One region of the Shimazuella sp. NTD248 genome, then DNA from elsewhere that is predicted to be linked to it. Evidence: riboswitches for the same ligand, from Rfam matches in the RefSeq annotation. Region 1 holds a riboswitch; the other holds the start of a gene.

The links. A riboswitch is a leader RNA that binds a small molecule or an ion and turns the genes downstream of it on or off. The one in region 1 is predicted to bind S-adenosylmethionine.
Region 2: linked by a shared signal. The riboswitch ahead of AC5WOE_RS16580 (methionine ABC transporter ATP-binding protein) and the one ahead of AC5WOE_RS06780 (2,3-diketo-5-methylthiopentyl-1-phosphate enolase) in region 1 are both predicted to bind S-adenosylmethionine.

Annotation. Positions count from the first base shown of each region.
Region 1 is NZ_JCAJZT010000002.1:418,328-421,710, reverse strand. It holds gene AC5WOE_RS06785 (2-hydroxy-3-keto-5-methylthiopentenyl-1-phosphate phosphatase) at 1-122, opposite strand, end outside; gene AC5WOE_RS06780 (2,3-diketo-5-methylthiopentyl-1-phosphate enolase) at 119-1,318, opposite strand; SAM riboswitch class I at 1,393-1,502, opposite strand; gene AC5WOE_RS06775 (pyridoxal phosphate-dependent aminotransferase) at 1,560-2,735, opposite strand; SAM riboswitch class I at 2,912-3,076, shown strand; gene mtnK (S-methyl-5-thioribose kinase) at 3,151-3,383, shown strand, end outside.
Region 2 is NZ_JCAJZT010000008.1:69,642-73,024, forward strand. It holds gene AC5WOE_RS16570 (M20 family metallopeptidase) at 1-325, opposite strand, end outside; gene AC5WOE_RS16575 (MetQ/NlpA family ABC transporter substrate-binding protein) at 344-1,030, opposite strand; gene AC5WOE_RS16580 (methionine ABC transporter ATP-binding protein) at 1,083-2,102, opposite strand; SAM riboswitch class I at 2,235-2,339, opposite strand; gene AC5WOE_RS16585 (SDR family NAD(P)-dependent oxidoreductase) at 2,471-3,211, opposite strand.

The DNA.
Region 1 (3,383 bases):
AACACTTTGTCTTTGAGTGTTTCCCATTGTGGAGGGGCAAAGTGTTTCATAATGGATACGATGTTATCAGATTGAGTGATTGTTCCATCAAAATCACAAAAGATAATCGGTTGTTTGCTCATTTTCCTGTATCACCCCATAGTTGAAGTGCTGCTGCAAGTTCATGGTGTGTTTGGGCTGCTTCTTTTAGCGGAATGCCTTTTTGAACAGCTTGGATAGCTTGCCGAAATGCTTTTCCACCAGCAGATGCACCGTCTGGATGTCCATGTACGCCGCCGCCGGCATTGATCACAGTATTCACCCCAAAATCCTCGATCAGCTTTGGAACAAGCGCTGGATGGATTCCAGCAGATGGTACAGGCAGTGCTCTTTTCCATGTTTCATGTGGGGAAGTCAGTTCTCGTGCTATCCCTAAAGCTGCGTCTTTTTCGAGTGCCACACTTCCATAAGGTGACGGAAATAGGACCAAATCAGCGCCTGCTGCGCGCAATAATTTCCCATACCACAATGGTGCGCTTACTCCATAGTGAGCAGATGCAGTCACTGCACCACCAAACGCGGGATGTGCCAAAATAGGGATACAGATATCTTTGTCTTCTGCTAACGCTTGCAACGTGTCCAAGCCATATGTAAACACATTGAACAACAATGCGGTGGCTCCTAGCTGGACTGCTCTTTTTGCTTTTTCCAATAGTTCAGTAGAACGACCAGTAAGATTTACAGCATATAATGTCGTTTCTCCTGTTTCGTGTTCGGTTTCTTGAAGTATTTTTTTGGCAGCATCGATTCGTTGCTCAAAAGGTGTAGCTGGGTTGTCGAATAAGATCTCATCGTCTTTTACGATATCAACACCGCCAAGTGCCTGTGCTCGTAGTTGCTGTTTGAAGAAAGTTAGGTCTCTGCCGAGAATGCCTTTAAAAATACTCATCAACAATGGTCGATCCGAAACTTCTAGTAGATTGCGAACACCTAGGTTTCCAAAGGTAGGTCCAGGAAAACGCCCTTCTAATTCTGGTGTGAAATCGAGATCTACTAGCTTTACTTTTCCATCAAGGGATAATTTCCCAAATACAGTTGTGAGGATGGCAGGAATATCAGCGGAAAAGTTGACCGCTGGATAAGAAATAGTGATCAGACTTTGATCGTCAGAGATTTCATTTACAGAAATGACTTCTCCTTTGTGTTTCGCCAGTTGTGTTTGATCTACCTCAGGTAAGTTTGTCCATGAACCGACAGTTAGTCCAAGGGCGATTTGTTCTGCTTTTTCTAGTATATTTCCCTTGTTTGGTACTAAATAAGTTGCAGTTGCCGCACCCATACCTTATCCCTCCTCTATCAAAAAAAGTGAAAAACCCTCTTCCAAGAGGAAGGGGGAATAGTTTACGCCACTTCCTCTTATCTTTCAGTTTGAAAACTGTAAGAATTAGCACCGTTTCTACCTATTGGGTAAATCGGTTGCCGGGCTTCATAGGGCTTGTCCCTCCGCCTGCTCTTGATAAGAGAATGTTTCATTTTATATGCAACAGTTAGTACGATTATGAATGAATATGATTTTTTTGTCAATGAAATAATGCCAACTGATCCAATCGGTAAACTGCTTCTTCCAATCGTTTTTCATCTGTGAGCAAACCTACTCGAACATAGCCTTCTCCCGCTTTTCCAAACCCTATGCCTGGGGCGACGGCAATATGTGCCTGATCTAAAAGTTTTGCCGCAAAAGTAGTGGATGTATACCCAGAAGGTACTGGAAGCCAGCAAAAGAAAGAACCTTTTGGCTGAGGGACATTCCATCCTATTTGTGTTAGACCGGAAATAAAGGTATTTCTGCGATTTTCATACGTTTGAACCAATTCTTTCACACAGTCTTGGGATTCTAAAAGAGCAGTAACTGCTGACTGCTGAATAGCCCCAAACAAACTGACATAAAAATGATCTTGCAGCAGTTCAATCGCTTGAATGACAGATCTATTTCCAAGTGCGAATCCAACCCGCCAACCTGCCATATTATAGGTCTTACTCAACGTATAGATCTCAATTCCAATTTCTTTTGCACCTGGAGTTTGTAAGAAACTTAGTGGTTTTTGTCCATCAAAACCAATTGCTCCATATGCAAAATCGTGAACCACACAAATACTGTTTTGCGTTGCAAGTTTTACGGTTTCGACAAAAAACTCTGGTGTTGCAATTGCAGCAGTTGGATTGTTAGGATAATTTAAAAACATTAGTCTTGCTTGTTCTAAAATATCTTGAGATATTTGATGAAAGTCAGGGAGAAATTGATTATCTGCTAAAAGTGGCATCATTTCCATATGGGCTCCTGACATGGCAATTCCTGACCAATAATCAGGATACCCGGGATCAGGTACCAATGCGACATCTCCTGGATTTAAAAAACATTGTGCGATTTCTACTAATCCTACTTTTCCGCCAAAAAGAATGGCTACTTCTGTTTCTGGATCGAGTGATACATGATATTCTCGTTGATAGTAGGCAGCAATTGCTTCTTTGAGAAAAGTAAATCCACGGAACGGAGAATACTTGTGAAATTGTGGATTTTCAGCTGCTAATTGTAAGGAATGAATAATATGATCAGGAGTAGGGAGATCAGGATTTCCTTGACCGAGATTGATGACATCTTTTCCTGCTTGCACATATCGATTAACATCAGCTACCAATTTGGCAAAAAATTGTTTGGGTAATGACTGTAGTCGATCAGCATATTGAAATGTTTGCAATTTTTCCACTTCCTAGTTTGTATCTAATTATCTTATGCTACAATTTAGCCGAATAACTGTCAAAAACTTTTTGTTTAAAAAAGACTTTTTATTGACAAATACAAAATAAGCCTTTACTATTCTGAGATAGTACTTATTCAAAAACATTGGATAAACAAAAATATAAAGCTGTGCATCTCTTATCAAGAGTAGGTGGAGGGAAATGGCCCGATGAAGCCCAGCAACCGACCGTAATACCATCGCAAGATGGGGCTCATGTTTTTCTTATGGGCCGTGGAATAAACCCACGCAAGGCACGGTGCTAATTCCAACAGGACGTTGTTCGTTCTGTAAGATAAGAGGTTTGGACTATTCCGAGCCTCTTTCTTACAGAAAGAGGTTTTTTGATTTTGCCAGAAAAAAGGAGTGGTCATAGATGACAACAACTCAGGAGCGTTCGTATCGAGCACTAACGGTTGATACGGTTCGATCTGTAGTAGAACAGCTCCAGTATTTTGAAAATGTAAAACAATTGGAAGTATCGGAGGTTGGAGATGGAAATCTCAATTATGTGTTTCACCTTCGAGAACCAAAGACAAGTAAGTCTTTGATTGTAAAGCAAGCATTACCTTATGCAAAAGTAGTAGGAGAGAGTTGGCCTCTTACATT
Region 2 (3,383 bases), on a different contig from region 1:
CACTTGCTGTGCCAATAATATTATGTCCACAAGCATGTCCTAACCCTGGAAGTGCATCATACTCTGCTAGAAAACCAATCACAGGACCAGGTTTTTGGCTTTTCTTTCTTGCAATGAACCCAGTTGGGTGACCTGAGATATCCACTTCCACATCAAATCCGTGTTCTTTTAGCAATTTGGTATGCAGACCACTTGCAAAATACTCTTCATTCCCTATTTCAGGACGTTCATGTATGTCATGACTTACTTGAATCCATGTATCACGTGTTTCATCAATATATTGAGTTATTTGCTCACGAATGGTTACTATTTTAGTTTGCGCCAAGTTTATCCTGCCCCTTTTTTATAAATTTTCAATTTCAGAAATGGGAACAACCGTTGGAATTACTCCTCCATTATAGACCTTCTTAATATATTCACTTACCTCAGAAGATTGATAGATTTTTACTAGTTTTTTCAAATTAGCATTATCTTTGTTCTTGGTTTGTGTAGCGATAATATTGATATATGGCTTTGCAGTTTTGTCTTCCTTAAATATTGGGTCTTTTACTGGGCTGAGACCTGCACTTACAGCAATCCCATTGTTAATAACTGCAGCAGCTGCATCATCCATCGAGCGAGGGGTCTGTGGTGCTGCAACCGTAACAATTTTTAAATGCTTGGGATTAGAAGCTATTGCTTCCATCAGACCTTTTCCATTAGCTCCCATCACCTTTGCTGCTTCTATCACTCCAGCATCTACTTCTAATAAAGAATTTTCTACTAAGCGTCCGAAATAAGGCGCTGCATAAAAAATCAATGGTACAATAGCAGCTGCTGTACCGATTGATGAGCCTGTTACCAATCGTGTAAAAGGGATGATCGCAACCAATAAAATAATAAAAGGAACGGATCGAAAAATATTGATGATTGCGTTGAGAATCGTGAAAAGCGTTCTGTTTTCTAATATATGTCCTGGCCGAGTTACAACCAGCACCACTCCCAATGGAAAACCAATCAATATGGAAAAAACAAGCGATACGAAAACCATGATGAACGTTGCAATTGTTCCATCTACTAACTGCGGCCAAAAAACCGCCCAATCAAACGCCAATTGATGTCACCTCTTTCACTAGTACTTGATGCTGTTGTAAATATTGAATAATGTCTTCTGTTACCTTCCAATCACCTTGAATACTTATTAATAAGTCTCCAAAAGGTTTCCCTTGTAATTCTGTAATACTACCCTGCAAAATATTGATATCGGTTTGAAATTTCCTTATTGCTTCTGCAATAAGTGGTCTCTTTGCGTTTTCACCAGTAAATACAATTCGTAAGATTTGATCCTGTTTTTTCAAGGATTGGCGTACACTTTCTGGTAGTTCCTGTCCAAAAATAGTACGAACAAATCGCTGTGCTGTTTCGGACTTTGGATTGGTAAACACTTCATAAACCGTTCCTTGTTCCACAATTCTCCCTTGATCAATCACTGCTACGCGGTCACACAAATTTCTCACCACATCCATCTCATGAGTAATCAACAAAATGGTGATCCCATAGTCTGTATTCACCTTTCGAAGCAAATCGAGTACTGATCTCGTTGTATCAGGATCTAAAGCAGAAGTTGCCTCATCACACAACAAGATATGGGGATCAGTAGCCAAAGCCCTAGCAATACCTACCCGTTGTTTTTGTCCACCTGACAATTGCCCAGGGTAATGTTCAGCCTGATCTGCTAAACCAACAAAGGTAAGAAGCTGCATTACTTTTTCTTCTACTTCTTTACGCTTTTTTCCAACTAAATAGAGAGGCAATGCGACATTGTGAAAAACTGTTTTGGACTCTATCAGGTTAAATTGCTGAAAGATCATACCAATTTTTCGACGAGCTTCCCTTAATTTTTCAGATGACAGAGCAGCCAATGCGACACCATCTACTATTACTTCACCTGTGGTTGGTTCCTCTAACAGATTGACAGATCGAATTAACGAACTTTTCCCCGCTCCACTCACCCCCACTACCCCATAGATCTCTCCTTTTTCTATATGTAGAGACACTTCTTTCAGTGCTTCCACTGGTGGCGATCCAGGGTAGATTTTGCTGATATTACTCAATTCAATCAAATTCCATACTCCTAGTAAAAATATTACATCCCAATAGATGGATAAATCGTAGAAAAACAAAAAAAGCCTCTTACTATTCATCAATAGAAAGAGGCTTTTAAACTAAGGAATATCCGCTCATTTAAATAACTCTTCCTATCTGCCAAGCAAACTTGCTTGCAGGAATTAGCACAGTATCGTAAATGATCTGTTGCTGAGATATCAAAGGGCCGGTCCCTCCATCTCTCTAGATAAGAAGTTAATATTTAATTGAGGTCATTTTATATTTAAATACATAGTAAGTCAATAGAATTTTAAATATTAATCAATAAAGGGTATAATGCTTGTTTTCTCCTTAAATCGCTTAACCCAAAAGAAAATAGATATCTCTAATGAGATGTCCAACCTCCATCGATAACTAATTCGGTACCTGTAGTAAATCTCGATTCATCTGAAGCTAAATATAAGACTCCGTAAGCCACATCATTTGATTCACCTAAAAAAGGGAGCGGTGTAACGGATTCAAAATGTTTTCGAATCCCTTCATTAGCAAGCAAATCTTCCGTCATTGGTGTATGTATCATTCCTGGATAAACAGAATTTACCCGTATATTGTACTTGGCATATTCGACAGCAGCACTTCTGCTAATCGCTCGAATCGCCCCTTTTGAAGCAGTGTATGGATTGACTCCACCAGCTATTAAACCTGCAACTGAAGAAATATTTATGATCGAACCACCACCTATTTCTTTCATAACTGGAACGACATATTTCATTCCTAAAAAAGTTCCAATCATATTTATATCTAATACTCGTCTCCATTCTTCAATCAAATCGTCATGACTCGCTGTTGTACTAGCATTATTTATTAAAACATCTACTTTCCCATATTTCTTGCAAATTGCTCTTATCAAATTACTCCAATGCTCTTCAATCGAAATATCATGAAAAAAAGCAATTGCTTCCCCGCCATTTTTTTGAATATCCTCTGCTACTTTATATACTTTTTGTTTCTGGATATCTGCAAGAATCACTTTTGCACCTTCTTTGGCAAAAAGAATAGCTTCTGCTTTCCCTTGTCCACTTGCCGAACCTGTGATAATTGCAACTTTACCCGCTAAGCGCCCCATAGCACCTATCCCCTTTGAAATCGCAGATGTTTTGCGATTCTATCATGATGAACCGCTTTCTATTGAATATATGGAACATTATAACATCTTTTAATTTGTATCTACATAATATTTGTAATAATATAAAGATATTATTTTACTTTCATGTGTTATAAAAATGATAATGAATTGT